Tardiphaga sp. vice304: one gene and its partner. The protein of the gene in region 1 interacts with the protein of each later gene in a pairwise test. Links are inferred from orthologs where the notes say so. Each region holds a gene or a part of one and is shown on either strand. Other genes may lie near its edges.

The links.
Region 2: the proteins of cyoB (region 1) and FNL56_RS12955 interact in binary tests that used the Escherichia coli proteins (3 or more experiments, as listed by UniProt). The link is inferred for Tardiphaga sp. vice304 from one-to-one orthologs.

Annotation. Positions count from the first base shown.
Region 1 is NZ_CP041402.1:1,344,175-1,352,621, reverse strand. What follows is about bases 3,797-6,731. They hold cyoB (cytochrome o ubiquinol oxidase subunit I), read left to right. Parts: upstream 3,797-4,228; coding sequence 4,229-6,235; downstream 6,236-6,731. Other genes in these bases: cyoC (cytochrome o ubiquinol oxidase subunit III), read left to right, coding at 6,239-6,731; cyoA (ubiquinol oxidase subunit II), read left to right, coding at 3,797-4,206. Also shown: FNL56_RS06390 (acyl-CoA dehydrogenase), read right to left, coding at 1-198; ribB (3,4-dihydroxy-2-butanone-4-phosphate synthase), read right to left, coding at 294-1,385; FNL56_RS06380 (MFS transporter), read right to left, coding at 1,534-2,847; more of cyoA, read left to right, coding at 3,013-3,796; more of cyoC, read left to right, coding at 6,732-6,874; cyoD (cytochrome o ubiquinol oxidase subunit IV), read left to right, coding at 6,871-7,266; FNL56_RS06355 (SURF1 family protein), read left to right, coding at 7,263-7,982; FNL56_RS06350 (YeeE/YedE family protein), read left to right, coding at 8,271-8,447. UniProt on the Escherichia coli protein: Cytochrome bo(3) ubiquinol oxidase is the terminal enzyme in the aerobic respiratory chain of E.coli that predominates when cells are grown at high aeration.
Region 2 is NZ_CP041402.1:2,740,970-2,749,453, forward strand. Bases 2,493-5,464 are described here. They hold FNL56_RS12955 (aminotransferase), read left to right. Parts: upstream 2,493-3,387; coding sequence 3,388-4,542; downstream 4,543-5,464. Other genes in these bases: FNL56_RS12945 (potassium transporter Kup), read left to right, coding at 2,493-2,941; FNL56_RS12950 (rhodanese-like domain-containing protein), read left to right, coding at 3,053-3,379; FNL56_RS12960 (polyamine ABC transporter substrate-binding protein), read left to right, coding at 4,551-5,464. In the rest of the region: FNL56_RS12940 (potassium transporter Kup), read left to right, coding at 1-897; more of FNL56_RS12945, read left to right, coding at 1,007-2,492; more of FNL56_RS12960, read left to right, coding at 5,465-5,642; FNL56_RS12965 (lipid A biosynthesis lauroyl acyltransferase), read right to left, coding at 5,694-6,626; FNL56_RS12970 (zinc-binding dehydrogenase), read right to left, coding at 6,626-7,648; FNL56_RS12975 (beta-ketoacyl-ACP synthase), read right to left, coding at 7,737-8,484. UniProt on the Escherichia coli protein: Shows aminotransferase activity with methionine and histidine as substrates, and to a lesser extent also with phenylalanine.

The DNA of each region.
Region 1 (8,447 bases):
GTTGAAGATCTCGCGGTCGGTGTGCTCATTCAAATAGGCGTCCGAGACGCGCGGCAGCAGCTTGTCCTGGGCGTAAGCGCGCGCGGTGTCGCGGATCATGCGCTCGTCTTCGGTGAGCTGGTCGTCGAGCAGGAACGCGTCGTCCCACTGGAAATGCGTCGGGGCCGGTCTGTCCTTGGTCTGGGGGCGCACGCTCATCGAAATCCCTTTCAGATCGTTATTTTCTGGCTATTGAAGTGGCGCGTCCTGCTGTCGCAAACCGGAATACGGAACCCGCGCGCAAGACGTCAAGTTTAGGTCTTTGGCGTATCGCCATCAAGCTGTTCGTTGCAGACGATCTCGATACCGAAACCGGACAGGCCCATATATTCGTGGCTCGATGAGCTCAGGTTGCGGATCGAGGTGACGCCGAGATCGCGCAGGATCTGGGCGCCGACGCCGATCTCGCGCCACTGCTTGTTACGGTCGGCCTCCGCCGAGGACGGGGCATCGATCGGCGTCACCGGCACGCCGGCAGCGCCATCGCGCAGATAGACCAGCACGCCGCTGCCGGCCTTCTTGAAGTGCTCCAGCACACTCTGCAGATGCTTCGGGCCGAAGAATATGTCCTTGACGATGTTGGGCTTGTGAAACCGGGTCAGCACGTTCTTGCCTGCGCCGACATGGCCGTAGACGAAGGCGACGTGATGGATCGGGTCGAACGGCGAGCGGTAGGAATAGCCCTGCAGCGGTCCGATCGGGCTGTCGGTGATAAAGCTGGAGACGCGCTCGATGAGTTTCTCACGGGCCTGGCGATGGGCGATCATGTCGGCGATGGTGACGTGCTTGAGGCCATGCTTCGCCGCGAAATCGACGACCTGCTGACCCTTCATCACGGTGCCGTCATCGTTCATCAGCTCGCTGATGACGCCGACCGGCGCCAGATTGGCAAGCTTGCACAGATCGACCGCGGCCTCGGTATGGCCGGAGCGCATCAACACGCCACCTTCCCGCGCGATCAGCGGAAAGATGTGGCCGGGGCGCGAGAAATCATTGGCGCCGGCATTGGGATTGGCCAGCGCGCGGCAGCAGGAGGCGCGCTCGTCGGCGGAGATCCCGGTGCCGTTGTCGGGCTTGTAGTCGATCGAAACGGTAAAGGCGGTGGTGTGGTTCGAGTCGTTGTTCATCACCATCGGATCGAGCCGCAGGCGGCGGGCGTCCTCGGTGGTGATCGGCGCGCACACGATGCCGGAGGTATGGCGGATGATGAAGGCCATCTTCTCCGCGGTGCAGAATGCGGCTGCGACGATCAGGTCGCCTTCGCCCTCGCGGTCGTCATCGTCGGTGACCACGACCATTTCGCCCAGGGCAAAGGCTTGCAGGACTTCGGGAATCGGATGGGCCATGGCGCGCACTCTGTGACAGATAAGGACCATATGGCGCACAGCGGGGAACGGCGCAACCCGCAGCCGCGCGTAGGGCCATGCGGGTTCGCTGTGCGGAATGGCCGTGGGAAGCTCGGCGCGTCGTCGATCCTCTACCAGGGGACAGCGCTCAGTTCTTCTGAGCGAGCTCCTTGTTGATCCCGAGCGCGATCAGCGTGGCCAGCGCGCCCGACAGCAGATAGGCGCCGGCGGCCAGCAGCCCGAAATGGTTGGCCAGATACAGCGCGACGAACGGCGCGAAGCCGGCGCCGACCAGCCAGGCAAGATCCGACGTCAGGGCCGAGCCGGTGTAGCGGTACGTCGTGCCGAAATTCGACGACACCACGCCGGACGACTGGCCGAACGAGAAGCCGAGCAGGATGAAGCCGGTGACCATGAAGACCACTTCGCCGACGGTGCCGCCGTCGAGCAATTGCGGGGCAAAACCGCTGAACACGGCGATCGCCACCGCGCAGCTGCCAAGCAGCGAACGGCGGCCGATGCGGTCGGCAATATAGCCGGACGCAAACATCGCCAGGATGCCGAATACGGCGCCGACGATCTCGATCATCAGGAAGCGTACCGGGTCTTCCTTGGTATAGAGGAACACCCAGGACAGCGGGAACACCGTGACCATGTGGAACAGCGCAAAGCTCGCCAGCGGCGCAAAAGCGCCGATCAGCACATTGCGGCCCTGGTGGCGCACGGTCTCGATCACCGGCGAGGGCTGCAATTCGCGGCTCTCGAACAGGTTGGTGTATTCCGTGGTCGATACGATGCGCAGCCGGGCGAACAGCGCGACCACGTTGATCGCGAAGGCCACGAAAAACGGATAACGCCAGCCCCAGTCGAGGAAATCGGCCGCCGACAGGCTGGTGAGGAAGAAGGCGAACAGCGCGCTGGCGATCATCAGGCCGATCGGCGCGCCGAGCTGCGGGATCATCGCATACCAGCCGCGCTTGCCTTCCGGCGCGTTCAGCGCCAGCAGCGAGGCCAGGCCGTCCCAGGCGCCGCCCAACGCCACGCCCTGACCGATCCGGAACAGCGCCAGCATGATGCCCGACCAGGCGCCGATCTGGGCGTGTCCGGGCAGGAAGGCGACGGCGGCGGTGGAGCCGCCGAGCAGGAATATGGCGATCGTCAGCTTCATGCCGCGGCCGTACTCACGGTCGACCCAGATGAAGATCAGCGAACCGATCGGGCGGGCGATGAAGGCCAGCGCGAAGATGGCAAAGGAATACAGCGTCCCCATCAGGGGATCGGTATTCGGAAACACCAGTTTCGGAAACACCAGCACCGAGGCGATCGCATAGACGAAGAAGTCGAAGAACTCCGAGGTTCGGCCGATGATCACGCCAATGGCGATTTCGCCCGGCGCAACCACGCCGTGCGTCGCGTTGATGCCCCTGGCATCGCGTTCCATCGTCGTCACTTCGGTGGGCATAGTGCTCATGACGTCGGTCATTCCCTGCGTAAAATTCTCATGAAGCCGGCGAGCATTGGTGACTGCGAGCATTCTTGTGCAGGATCGCTACGCGATTTGAGCGCCCACAGTGATTGGACAAAATGTCCAATGTGCGCTCCGCGAAGCCGCGTGTAACGAAATTCCATGCGCATTTCACTATACAGCCGGCTCAGCCGCACCTCGATCCTTCGCGTCGCAGCGGCCCTGCCGCTGGTGGCATTGTTGTCCGGCTGCAACGCGGTCGTGCTTCGTCCGGCCGGCGACATCGCCGCGCAACAGCGCGACCTGCTGCTGATTTCCACCGGGCTGATGCTTCTTATCATCATTCCGGTGATCGCGCTCACTGTGCTGTTTGCCTGGCGGTATCGCGCGGCGAACACCGAGGCGCGCTACGAGCCGGACTGGGACCACTCGACCCAGCTCGAGCTGGTGATCTGGGCAGCACCCTTGCTGATCATCATCTGCCTCGGCGCCATCACCTGGACCGGCACCCATCTGCTCGATCCCTATCGCCAACTCGACCGGGTGTCGTCCGGCAACCCTGTGAAGCCCGGCACGGAGCCGCTGCAGGTGCAGGTCGTCGCGCTCGACTGGAAGTGGGTGTTCATCTACCCGCAGCTCGGCATCGCCACCGTCAACGAACTCGCCGCCCCGGTGAACCGGCCGATCAATTTCCAGATCACCTCGGGTACGGTGATGAACTCGTTCTACGTGCCGGCGCTGGCAGGCCAGATCTACGCGATGCCGGCGATGCAGACCAAGCTGCACGCCGTCATCAACAAGCCCGGCGACTATGACGGCTTCTCCGCCAATTACAGCGGCGCCGGCTTCTCGGGCATGAAGTTCCGCTTTTACGGCCAGAGCGTCGAAAACTTCGACAAGTGGGTCGCCAAGGTCAAGAAGGACGGCACCGCGCTCGATCGTGCCGGCTATCTGAAGCTGGAGGAGCCCTCCGAGAACGAGCCGCCGCGCTATTTCAGCTCGGTGCCCCCCGACCTTTACCATGCCGCGCTCAACATGTGCGTCCAGCCCGGCAAGATGTGCCAGGACGAAATGATGCGGATCGACGTCCGGGGCGGCGGCGGCATGGCCAGCATCAACAACACGCTGCCGCTGGCCAAGGACAAATATGCCCGCCGCGATGCGCCGCTGGCCGCCGCACCGTCCTTCGTGACTACGCTGTGCACCGTCGAAGAGCCGATGGGCACCACCCATGCCCAGGCGTCACCGGTGATCAACCCGCGCGATCCTGCGGCCATGGTCGGCGTCGGTCTGCCAAAACCCGGCCTGCCGCGTCTGCGTCCCTTCAGCATCGCCCGTCTCGGCGAGCCCAGTTAACACCTCCTGCGAAACGGTTTTCATGATGTCTACCCCCGCTCTCGCGATCAGCCCGATCTTCGGCCGCCTCACGCTGGAATCCTTCCCGCTGCATGATCCGATCCTGCTCGTCACTTTCATCGGTGTCATGGTGGGCGGCATCGTTCTGCTCGGCGCGCTGACCTACTTCAAGCTATGGGGTTACCTCTGGAGGGAGTGGTTCACGTCCGTCGATCACAAGAAGATCGGCATCATGTACTGCATTCTCGCGCTGGTCATGCTGGTGCGCGGTTTTTCCGATGCTCTCTTGATGCGCGCCCAGCAGGCGATGGCCTTCGGCGCCAATGACGGCTTCCTGCCCGCGCACCATTACGACCAGGTGTTCACCGCTCATGGCGTGATCATGATCTTCTTCGTGGCGATGCCGTTCGTCACCGGCCTGATGAACTTCGCCGTGCCGCTGCAGATCGGCGCCCGCGACGTGTCGTTCCCGTTCCTGAACAACTTCTCGTTCTGGATGACGGTCGCCGGCGCGCTGATCGTGATGATGTCACTGTTCGTCGGCGAATTTGCCCGCACCGGCTGGCTGGCCTATCCGCCGTTGTCGGGGGTCGGCTACAGCCCGGACGTCGGCGTCGACTATTACATATGGGCGCTGCAGGTCGCGGGCGTGGGCACGACATTGTCCGGCGTCAACCTGATCGCCACCATCGTCAAGATGCGCGCACCCAGCATGAGCATGATGAAGATGCCGATCTTCGTCTGGACCTCGCTGTGCACCAACATCCTGATCGTGGCGTCCTTCCCGGTGCTGACCGCGGTGCTCGCGCTGCTGTCGCTGGATCGCTACGTCGGCACCAACTTCTTCACCAACGATCTCGGCGGCAACCCGATGATGTATGTGAACCTGATCTGGATCTGGGGCCATCCGGAGGTTTACATCCTGATTTTGCCGGCGTTCGGCATCTTCTCGGAAGTGGTTTCGACCTTCTCCGGCAAGCGCCTGTTCGGCTATACCTCGATGGTCTACGCCACCGCCGTCATCACCATCCTGTCGTATCTGGTCTGGCTGCACCACTTCTTCACCATGGGCTCGGGGGCGAGCGTCAACTCGTTCTTCGGCATCACGACGATGGTGATCTCGATCCCGACCGGCGCGAAGATCTTCAACTGGCTGTTCACGATGTATCGCGGCCGGATCCGCTTCGAACTGCCGATGATGTGGACAATCGCGTTCATGATCACCTTCGTGATCGGCGGCATGACCGGCGTTCTGCTCGCGGTGCCGCCGGCCGACTTCGTGCTGCACAACTCGCTGTTCCTGATCGCGCATTTCCACAACGTGATCATCGGCGGCGTGCTGTTCGGCCTGTTCGCCGGCGTCAACTACTGGTTCCCGAAGGCGTTCGGCTTCAAGCTCGATCCGTTCTGGGGCAAGATCTCGTTCTGGTTCTGGGTGCCGGGCTTCTACGTCGCCTTCATGCCGCTCTACGTGCTCGGCCTGATGGGCGTGACGCGCCGCCTGCGCCACTTCGACGATCCGTCGTACCAGATCTTCTTCATCGTCGCCGCCATCGGCGCCGTGATGATCGCGATCGGTATCGGCGCCATGCTGATGCAGTTCGCCGTCTCGATCTGGAATCGCGAAAAGCTGCGCGACACCACGGGCGATCCCTGGAACGGCCGCACGCTGGAATGGGCAACCTCGTCACCGCCGCCGGACTATAACTTCGCGTTCACCCCGGTGATCTACGACGGCGACAGCTACGCCGACATGAAGAAGCGCGGCTACGTTCGTCCGACCAGCGGGTTCAAGCCGATACACATGCCGAAGAGAACCGCCACCGGGGTCTATCTGGCGGGGCTGAGCATGGTGATGGCGGTCGGCCTGATCTGGTACATCTGGTGGCTGGCAGCCTTAAGCTTCGTCGCTCTGCTGGCGGTCGCCATCCACCACACCTTCAACTATCATCGCGATTACCACATCCCCGTCGAGGAAGTGATCGCGACCGAAGATGCGCGCACGCGTCTGCTGACGGCCGGAGTCTGATCGATGTCGACAGCCAACATTCTTCCCGAGGCCGAAACCACGGTGCCGTCGTTCTACCTGAGCGACGACGCGGACCACTCCGAGGGCGGCAGCACGATGCTGGGGTTCTGGCTCTATCTGATGAGCGATTGCCTGCTGTTCGCGATGCTGTTTGCGATCTACGGCGTGGTCGGCGCCAACTATGCCGCAGGTCCTTCGCCGAAGGACCTGTTCGAACTGCCACTGGTGGCGCTCAATACCGCGATGCTGCTGTTCTCGTCGATCACCTACGGCTTTGCGATGCTGTCGGTGCAGGAGAACGACAAGCGGTCGTCGCTGATCTGGCTGGGATTGACCGGCCTGTTCGGCCTCGCCTTCCTCGGCATCGAACTGCATGAGTTCCACAGCCTGATCCACGAGGGCGCCACGCCGCAGCGCAGCGCTTTCCTGTCGGCGTTCTTCACGCTGGTCGGTACCCACGGCCTGCACGTCACCTTCGGCCTGATCTGGCTGGGCACGCTGATGGCGCAGGTCGGCAAGCATGGCCTGATCCCGGCCAACAAGCGTCGCCTGATGTGCCTCAGCCTGTTCTGGCATTTCCTCGACGTGATCTGGATCGGCGTCTTCACCTTCGTCTATTTGCTGGGAATGCTGCGATGACCGCTCACGACACGCCTAACGCGGCAGCCCACGGCGATACGCATCACGACGACGGCGCCGCGCATGGCTCGCGCCGCGACTATATCGTCGGCTTCGTGCTGTCGGTGATCCTGACGGCGATTCCGTTCTGGCTGGTGATGTCCGGCACGATCGAGAACAAGCAGGTCACGGCTTTCATCGTAATGGCCTTCGCGCTGGTGCAGATTGTCGTGCACATGGTGTACTTCCTGCACATGAACTCGAAGTCCGAGGGCGGCTGGACCGTGATGGCGATGATCTTCACGGTGATCGTGATCGTCATCGCGCTGTCCGGTTCGTTGTGGGTCATGTACCACCTCAACACCAACATGATGCCGACGATGTCGCCGGAAGCCATGAAGAACATGCCGTGAGCCGCGCGGGCGACGGCGTCTCTCCTTCGCCACGCCCGCTGCGATTCCATCTGCTGTTCGGCACCGTGGTGCTGGCCGCCGCCTTGCTGCTGGGGCTCGGCATCTGGCAGGTCGAGCGCCGCGCCTGGAAGCTCGATCTGATCGCGCAGATCGACGCGCGCGTCGATGCGCCCCTGGTCGATGCGCCCGCTCCCGCCGCCTGGCCCTCGATCTCCGCCGCCACCGACGCCTACCGCCATGTCCGCGCTTCGGGCGAGTGGCTGCGCGACAGGGATACGCGGGTGCAGGCCGTCACCGCGCAGGGGGCTGGAAACTGGCTGCTGACGCCGCTGCGCACCGACGCCGGCTTCATTGTCCTGATCAACCGCGGTTTCGTGCCCACCGACAACAAGGCGGCGCTGCCGGCGCTGCCGCCGCGCGCCGAAATCACCGGCCTGCTGCGCATCACCGAGCCGAAAGGCGGCTTCCTGCGCGCCAACGACCCCGCAGCCGACCGCTGGTTCTCGCGCGACACAGCCGCGATCGCGCAAGCGCGGGGGCTCGGTGAGGTTGCGCCGTATTTCATCGATGCCGCGGAGGATCCGTCGCAGCCGGTGCCGGTCGGCGGGCTGACCGTGATCCGCCTGCCCAACAACCATCTGGTCTATGCCGCGACGTGGTTCGTGCTGGCCGGCATGGTCGGCGCGTTTGCCGTCAGGCTGTGGCGGCGGGATTGAATTACGGTACCCGCCGCCGTCATTGCGAGCTCAAGGAATGCCTCTGGCTTTCCCCTTAGCAAAGCGACGCGGCAATCCAGAAAGCCGCACGCGCGGAAAAAACTGGATTGCTTCGTCGCAAGGGCTCCTCGCAATGACGGGGAGAGGCCTGCGGTTCCTTCTTGCCTCGGCCCCGCGTGAGCGAAGCTTCGCTAGGGGGCGGAGGTGGAACGACCAGCCTCTCCGCGCTTGATCGCAGGCCGCAATCGTATATCTATCGATCATACTAATCACTGCAAGGCCTGCCCCATGACCGACATGTCCGTCGATGCCCCGCTGTTGTCCGGCCGGCCCGTTGGCCTCGGCATCAACGGAAAGGTCACCGCCATCGCGCTGGCGCTGCTGGCCGGCGGCGCGGTGGCGCTGGCTTATGTGTTCGCGTGGCGGCAGGGCGCGCTGTACCTGCTCGGCGGCGCGCTCGGTCTG
Region 2 (8,484 bases), 1.4 Mb from region 1 along the record:
GAGGTGCGCTTCACGTCCGAGACCCATGCCGGGCAGATCTATCTGCCGCGCGTCAACCGCCTGCTGCTGATGGGCGTCATCCTCTTGGTGCTGCTGTTCAAGTCGTCGAGCGGTCTGGCCTCCGCCTACGGCATCGCCGTGTCCACCACGATGGTCGCCGACGGGATCATGGGCTTCGTGGTGATCTGGAAGCTGTGGAACTGGAAGGCCGCCACCGCGGCGGCCGTGATCGCCCCGCTGGTATTCGTCGACCTCGCCTTCCTGAGCGCCAATTTGCTCAAACTACTGGAAGGCGCCTGGGTGCCGCTGCTGTTCGGCGTATTGATGGCGATGGTGATCTGGACCTGGCGCCGCGGCGCCGCCATCCTTGTCGCCAAGACGCGGCGCATCGAGGTGCCGCTGCGCGACCTGATCAAGAGCCTGGAGAAACGCCCGCCGCACATCGTCAAGGGCACCGCGGTATTCCTGACCTCCGATCCGGAATTCGTGCCGACCGCGATGCTGCATAACCTCAAGCACAACAAGGTGCTGCACGAGCACAACGTGATCCTGACCATCGAGACGGCGCAGACGCCGCGGGTCGATCCGTCCGAGCGGGTCAAGATGGAGAATGTCAGCGATAAGTTCTCCACCGTGCGGCTGCGCTTCGGCTTCATGGAATCGCCGAACGTTCCCAAGGCGCTGGTAATCGCGCGAAAACTCGGCTGGCAGTTCGACATCATGGCGACGTCGTTCTTCGTGTCCCGGCGCTCGCTGAAGCCGTCGGCGCAATCCGGCATGCCGCTCTGGCAGGACCACCTGTTCATCGCGCTGAGCCGCTCGGCCAACGACGCCACCGATTATTTCCAGATCCCGACCGGCCGGGTGGTCGAGGTCGGCACCCAGGTGACGATCTAGCGTTCGACATTTCGCGTGGCCGAGACCCGAAAATACGCTATACGCCGTGCTACGCGCAGGCCTCTAAGCGGCCTCGCTTAGCGTTGCCGCAGCCCTGATCGAGGCCACCATGACCAGCGAGAATGCAGTCCCCGCCGCGGAAACGCCGGTGGCAGCCGAACATGGCGGCGCGCATTCCACCGAAGGCTTCAAGTCCCTGATGCTGGGCAGCATCGGCGTCGTCTATGGCGACATCGGAACCAGCCCGCTGTACGCGCTCCGCGAGGCGCTGGTCGCCGCCGGCGGTCACACGGCTGGTGGCATCAGCAACGAGGCCGTGCTCGGCGTGCTGTCGCTGATCCTGTGGGCGCTGGTGATCGTGGTGACGCTGAAATACGTGCTGATCCTGCTGCGCGCCGACAATCATGGCGAAGGCGGCACGCTGGCGCTGATGGCGCTGGCGCAGCGCGCCGTGGGGAAGGGCGGCGGGGCCTCGGTCATCGTGCTGCTCGGCATCATCAGCGGCGCACTTTTCTATGGCGACGCCGTGATCACGCCGGCACTGTCGGTGCTGTCGGCGATCGAAGGCATCAAGCTCGTGACGTCGGCCTTCGATGCCTATGTCGTGCCGATCACCATCGTCATTTTGATCGCGCTGTTTGCCGTCCAGTCGCGCGGCACGGCGCGGGTGGCGGCGTTCTTCGGTCCGATCATGTGCGTCTGGTTCACGGTGATCGCCGTCGCGGCGATCCCGCCGATCGTGAAACACCCGGAGGTGCTGTACGCGCTCAATCCCGTGCATGCGGTCAACTTCATGCTGCATCACGGCATCATCGGCTTCGTCACGCTGGGCGCGGTGTTCCTCGCGGTCACCGGTGCGGAGGCGCTGTATGCCGACCTCGGCCATTTCGGCAAGCGGCCGATCCAAACCGCGTGGCTGTACATCGTGCTGCCGTCGCTGGCGATCAACTATCTCGGCCAGGGCGCGCTGGTGATCGGCGATCCCACCGCGCTGGAGAACCCGTTCTTTCTGATGTATCCCGACTGGGCGCTGATCCCGATGGTCGCGCTGGCGACGGCGGCTACCGTGATCGCCAGCCAGGCGGTCATTACCGGCGCCTATTCGCTGACCCGGCAGGCGATCCAGCTCGGCCTGCTGCCGCGCTTCGAGATCCGGCACACCTCGGAATCGCATTCCGGCCAGATCTATATTCCGCGCATCAACATGCTGCTGCTGGTCGCCGTGGTGCTGCTGGTGCTGCTGTTCAAATCGTCGAGCGCGCTGGCCTCGGCCTATGGCATCTCGGTGACCGGCACGATGGTCGTCACCGCGATGATGGGGTTCGTCGTGATCTGGCGGGTGTGGAAGTGGAAGCCCTGGGCCGCCGCCCTGCTGATCGTGCCGTTCCTGCTGCTCGATCTCACCTTCTTTGCTGCCAATTTGCTGAAAGTGTTCGACGGCGGCTGGGTGCCGCTGCTGCTCGGCGGCATCGTCATCCTGCTGATGTATACGTGGCGGCGAGGCAGCCGGCTGCTGTTCGAGAAGTCACGCAAGCTGGAATTCCCGCTGAAGGACCTGGTTGCGATGATGGAGAAGCGGCCGCCGCAGCGCGTGCCGGGCACCGCGGTGTTCCTGACCAGCGATCCGGAATCCGCGCCGACCGCGTTGATGCACAGTCTGAAGCACTACAAGGTGTTGCACGAGAAGAACGTCATTCTCACCATCGAGACCGCGTCCACGCCGCGCATCGATCCCGCCGACCGGGTCCGGCTGGAAGAGATCAGCGCCACCTTCAGCAAGGTGACGCTGCGGTTCGGCTTCATGGAATCCCCGAACGTGCCGAAGGCGCTGGCTATCGCGCGAAAACTCGGCTGGCAGTTCGACATCATGTCGACGTCGTTCTTCCTGTCGCGCCGTGCGCTGAAGCCGGCAACCCATTCCGGCATGCCGCGCTGGCAGGACCTTTTGTTCATCTCGCTCAGCCGCACCGCCAACGATGCCACCGATTACTTCCAGATCCCGACGGGCAGGGTGGTCGAAGTCGGCACCCAGGTGACGATTTAACGAACCCCGGACGCTTGATTTTCGTCCCGCAAGAGGCGACGTTGGCGCCGAACGGACGGGTAGTCCGACTGCAAAATACGCTCCGGAATGTCGGGGCGTCAGGAGGTTTTGGTGGCCGAACATCATCGCGTGACGAATCTGGCGCCCGAAGACGTCGCTGAGGGTATCAAGGACGGCCGCTATCTGCTGGTCGATGTCCGCGAGCCCAACGAAGTCGAGGCCGAGGCCTATCCGGACGCCGTCGTGGTGCCGCTGTCGGGCTTCGACAGTGCCGATCTGCCCGATCCCCAGGGCAAGCAGATCGTGTTCGCCTGCCGCTCCGGCAAGCGCTCGGTGACCGCCTCGCTCGCCGCGCAGGTCAATGGCTTGCCCTACGACAAGCACCTCGCCGGCGGCATGCTCGGCTGGAAAGCGGCCGGCCTGCCGACCAAGGCCTGATCCCTGCGATGAACCCGATCTTTGCGAACCTGCCGGTCACGGTGTTCGAGGCGATGTCGCAGCTCGCGCGCGACAACGATGCCATCAATCTCGGTCAGGGCTTTCCGGATGATCCGGGCCCGCTGGACATCCGCCAGGCGGCGGCCGATGCCGTGCTCAACGGCTACAACCAGTACCCTTCGATGATGGGCCTGCCGGAGCTGCGGCAGGCGATCGCCACGCATTACGGGCATTGGCACGGCCTCGACCTCGATCCGATGGCCGAGGTGATGGTGACCTCCGGCGGTACCGAAGCTTTGACCACGGCGATCCTCGCGACGGTCGAGCCGGGCGACGAAGTGGTGTGTTTCCAGCCGGTCTATGATTCCTATCTGCCGGTGATCCGCCAGGCCGGCGGCATCCCCCGGCTGGTCAGCCTGAAGCCGCCGCACTGGCGCCTGACCGAGGAAGATCTGCGCGCGGTCTTCAATCACAAGACCAAGGCGGTGCTGTTCAACAACCCGCTCAACCCCGCGGCCGTCGTCTATCCGCGCGAGGATCTCGAACTGCTGGCGAAATTCTGCCAGGAGTTCGACACCATCGCAATCTGCGACGAGGTCTGGGAGCACGTCGTGTTCGAGGGCTTCCAGCACATTCCGCTGATGTCGATTCCCGGCATGCGCGACCGCACCATCAAGATCGGCTCGGCCGGCAAGATATTTTCGCTGACCGGCTGGAAGATCGGTTTCGTCTGCGCCGCCCCGCCTTTGCTGCGCGTCTGCGCCAAGGTGCACCAGTTTCTGACCTTCACTACCGCTCCGAACCTGCAGACGGCTGTTGCCTATGGGCTCGGCAAGCCCGATGCGTTCTTCAAGGAGATGCAAACCGGGCTGGCGCGCAGCCGCGACCGGCTCGCCGCCGGTCTGCAGCAGATCGGCTTTCCGGTGATCCAGTCGCAGGGCACGTATTTTCTCACCGTCGATCTCTCGCCGCTCGGGCTCAACGAGACCGACGAGGCGTTCTGCAAGCGCATCGTGCATGACTACAAGGTCGCAGCGATTCCGGTCTCGGCGTTCTATGAGGAAGACAAGGTGAGCTCGGTGGTGCGGTTCTGCTTCGCCAAGAAGGACTCGACGCTCGACACCGCGCTGGAGCGCCTGCACGACGCGGTGCATCGCCGTTAGGAGAGACCATGCTCGTCCGCATCATCGCCGCCTGTGCCGTTTCGGTCGCGCTGTCGGTGCCCGCACAGGCGCAGGAGCGGGTGGTCAATTTCTACAACTGGTCGAACTACATGGCGCCGGGAGTCCTCGAGGACTTCACCAGGGAGACCGGCATCAAGGTGGTCTACGACACCTTCGATGCCAACGAGACGCTGGAGACGCGGCTCCTGGCCGGCAAGTCGGGCTATGACGTCGTGGTGCCGACCGCCTATTTCCTGCAGCGTCAGATCGCAGCCAAGATCTTTCAGAAGCTCGACAGATCGAAACTGCCGAACCTCGCCAACGCTTGGGACGCCGTCACCGGCCGGCTGAACACCTATGATCCCGGCAACCAGTTCGCCGCCAATTACATGTGGGGTACCACCGGCATCGGCTATAACGTCAAGGCGGCCCGGCGAATTCTCGGCGCCGATGCCAAGGTCGACAGCTGGGACATCGTGTTCAAACCGGAGAACCTGGCGAAGTTCAAGGAGTGCGGCGTTCACATGCTGGACTCGGCCGACGACATTCTGCCGGCGGCGCTGAACTGGCTCGGCATCGACCCCAACTCAACGAAACAGCCCGATCTCGACAAGGCTGCCGAAACCGTCGGCCGTGTCCGCTCGTCGGTACGAAAATTTCACTCCTCCGAATATCTCAGCGCGCTGGCGACCGGCGAGATCTGCCTCGTGGTTGGCTGGTCCGGCGATATCATCCAGGCCCGCGCGCGGGCGGATGAAACGAAAAACGGCGTCGAGATCGGCTATGCCGTGCCGAAAGAGGGGGCGCAGATGTTCTTCGACAATCTGGCGATCCCGGCAGACGCGCCGCATGTCGCTGAAGCCCATGCGCTGATCAACTATCTGTACCGGCCGGACGTGGCGGCGAAGAATTCCAACTATCTCGGTTATGCCAACGGCAATCTGGCGAGCCAGAAGCAGGTCGATCCGAAGATCTTGAACGACAAGACGATCTATCCGGACGACGCGATGCTGCAGAAGCTGTTCATCATCACGGCGCGCGATCCCGCCACCCAGCGGGTGATCAACCGGTTATGGACGCGGGTGAAGACGGGGCGGTAGCGCATCGGGCGCCTATCTTCACCTCTCCCCAACGGGGAGAGGTGAAGAAAGCTACCGCCATCTCCGATGCAGCCACAGCCACTGGTCGGGATATTCGCGGATCCAGCCTTCCAGAACGCTGGTCACCGCCTGCATGGTGCCCTGCACATCGACCTTGCCGTCGGCTGTACGCACCGGCTTGACCTCTTCGGACAATTCGGCGCGAAAACGGTGGTTGGGCAGGCGGATGATACGGACGCCGTGGATCGGGCAGTCGACCTGGCGCAAGAGGCGCGCCAGCATCGGATTGGCGTTGGTCTTGCGGCCGAAGAAATCGACCTGGACGCCGTTCCGGAACCACTGGTCGATCAGCATCGCGACGTGCTGGCCGTCGGAAAGCGCATGCGCCAGCTTGACCGGGGCGTCGTGGCTGGCTGCAACCATCGTGCCCATATTCACGGCGCGGATGCGCTCTATGGTGCGGTTGACGGCCTCGATGTTCGGGCGGCGATACAGCACCGTCGCCTCCAACCCGTGGGCGACCGCGGCAAGCGCCGGCAATTCCCAATTGCCGAGATGGGCTGCGAAGATCAGCGCGGGCTTGCCGTCGAGGCGGAGCTGCGCGAACAGCTCGTGGGTGCGCTCCGGGATTTCGATGCGGCTCAGTTCGGGATGCGCGGGATCGTGCTCCCAGACGTGATCGAGATGCGCGAATTCGGCCGCGAAGCGGCCCATGTTGCCCCACACGCCGGCGAGAATCGTCTCGATTTCTTCGGGCGATTTTTCCGGAAAGGCCGCGGTGAGGTTGGCGCGGCCGATCTTGTCCTCGCGGAATAGCGGACCGATCTTCTGCGTGATTTTCGCGAACAGCTCGGCGGTCTTGATCGGGTCGAAATAGCGCGTGGTGCGGAGCAGGGCGATCGTCAGCGCGCCGACGACCGCTTCGCCCGCCGGCTTTATGGCGTTCCGAATGATTGCACGGGCGCGGAGGAACAGCCGCAGCATCAGAAGTGGACGATGATCTTGCCGAACACCTGGCGGCTTTCCATCCGCTTCAGCGCGGGCTCGACGTCCTCCATCGATACTTCGGTGTCGATCACCGGCAACATGCCGTCAGACATCTTTTCCAGGCTCTCCGCGATGTTCTTCATCGTCGCGCCGAACGAGCCGAAGATGCGGTACTGCTGCTGGAACAGTTGCATCAGGTTGATGGTCGTGGTCGGACCCGAGGTCGAGCCGCAGGTGACGAGACGTCCGCCGCGCTTCATCACCAGCAGCGAGCCGTTGAAGGTGTCGGCACCGACGTGTTCGAACACGACGTCGACGCCCTTCTTCTTGGTGATTTTTCGCGTTTCGCCCTCGAAGCGATCCTTGCGGTAGTTGATCACATAGTCGGCGCCGAGCGCCTTGACGCCCTCGATCTTGGAGTCGTCGCCGACCGTGGTGATGACGGTGCAGCCGATCTTCTTGGCCATCATGATCGCAACCGTGCCGATGCCGGAGCCGCCGGCATGCACCAGAATGGTCTCGCCCGGCTGCAGCTTGGCATTGTCGAACAGCATGTGTTGCACGGTCGAGAATGCGATCGGCGCGCAGGCCGCATCGCGCAGGCTGACATTGTCGGGTACCGGGATCACCAGCCGCGCCGGCATGTTCATCAGCTCACGCGAAAAGCCGTCGAGATGAAAGCCGTAGAGACCGCCGACGTTCTCGCAGAAATTGTCGCGACCCTCGACGCATGGCTTGCAGACGCCGCAGGTCTTGGCGCCGTACATCACGACCTTCTGGCCGGGCTTGAAGTTGGTCACGCCTTCGCCGACCGCGACGATCTCGCCGGAGGCTTCGGCGCCGACCGCGAGCGGCAGCTTGCGCTTGGCGAAGGCCATGCCGCGAAAGCCCCAGACGTCGATGTGATTCAGCGCTACCGCCTTGACGCGGATCTGCACTTCGCCGGCCTCGGGCGGCGGCGGGGCAGGCTGATCGACGACGACGAGTTCACGATCGGCAACGAGATTGAGCGCACGCATGACCTGCGTCTCCGACAATAAGGAATTTCAGATGGTTGCGTATCGCCGGTTCACGCTAGGGCGTCAACCGGAGGCAGTCGCGCGAAGCCTAAATCGGCTCGCGCGTCACGATCAAAGAGGCGTTCTGGCCGCCGAAGCCGAACGAGTTCGACATCACAGCGGTGACTTTCGCGTCGCGGGCGGTATTCGGGACCACGTCGAATGGAATCGCGGGATCGGGAACATCGTAATTGATGGTCGGCGGGATCCGCTGGTGCTCCAGCGTCAGCAGCGAGAATACCGCCTCGACCGCGCCGGCGGCTGACAGCGTGTGTCCCACCATCGACTTGTTGGAGGACACCGGAATCTGCTTGGCGCGTTCGCCGAACACGGTGGAAATGCCGAGATACTCCATCTTGTCGTTTTCCGGCGTGCCGGTGCCATGCGCGTTGATGTAGTCGATCTGGTCGGAGACCAGACCCGCATCGAACAGCGCATTGTTGACGCAGCCGACGATCGGCTTGCCATCGGGGCTCGAGCGCGTGCGGTGGAAGCTATCGGAGAGTTCGCCGCAGCCGGCGACGATGCCGAGGATCTTGGCGCCGCGCGCTGTGGCGGCTTCCAGGCTCTCCAGCACCAGGGCGCCGGCGCCTTCGGCCATCACGAAGCCGTCGCGGTTCTTGGCGAACGGCCGCACCGCGGCCTGCGGCGGGTCGTTATGGGTGGAGAGCGCGGACAGCAGCGAGAAGCGGATCAGTGCTTCCGGATTGACCGAGCCGTCGGTGGCAACGCACAGCGCGGCATCGGCGTCGCCGCGGCGGATCGCCTCGACGCCGAGCTGGATCGCGGTGGTGCCG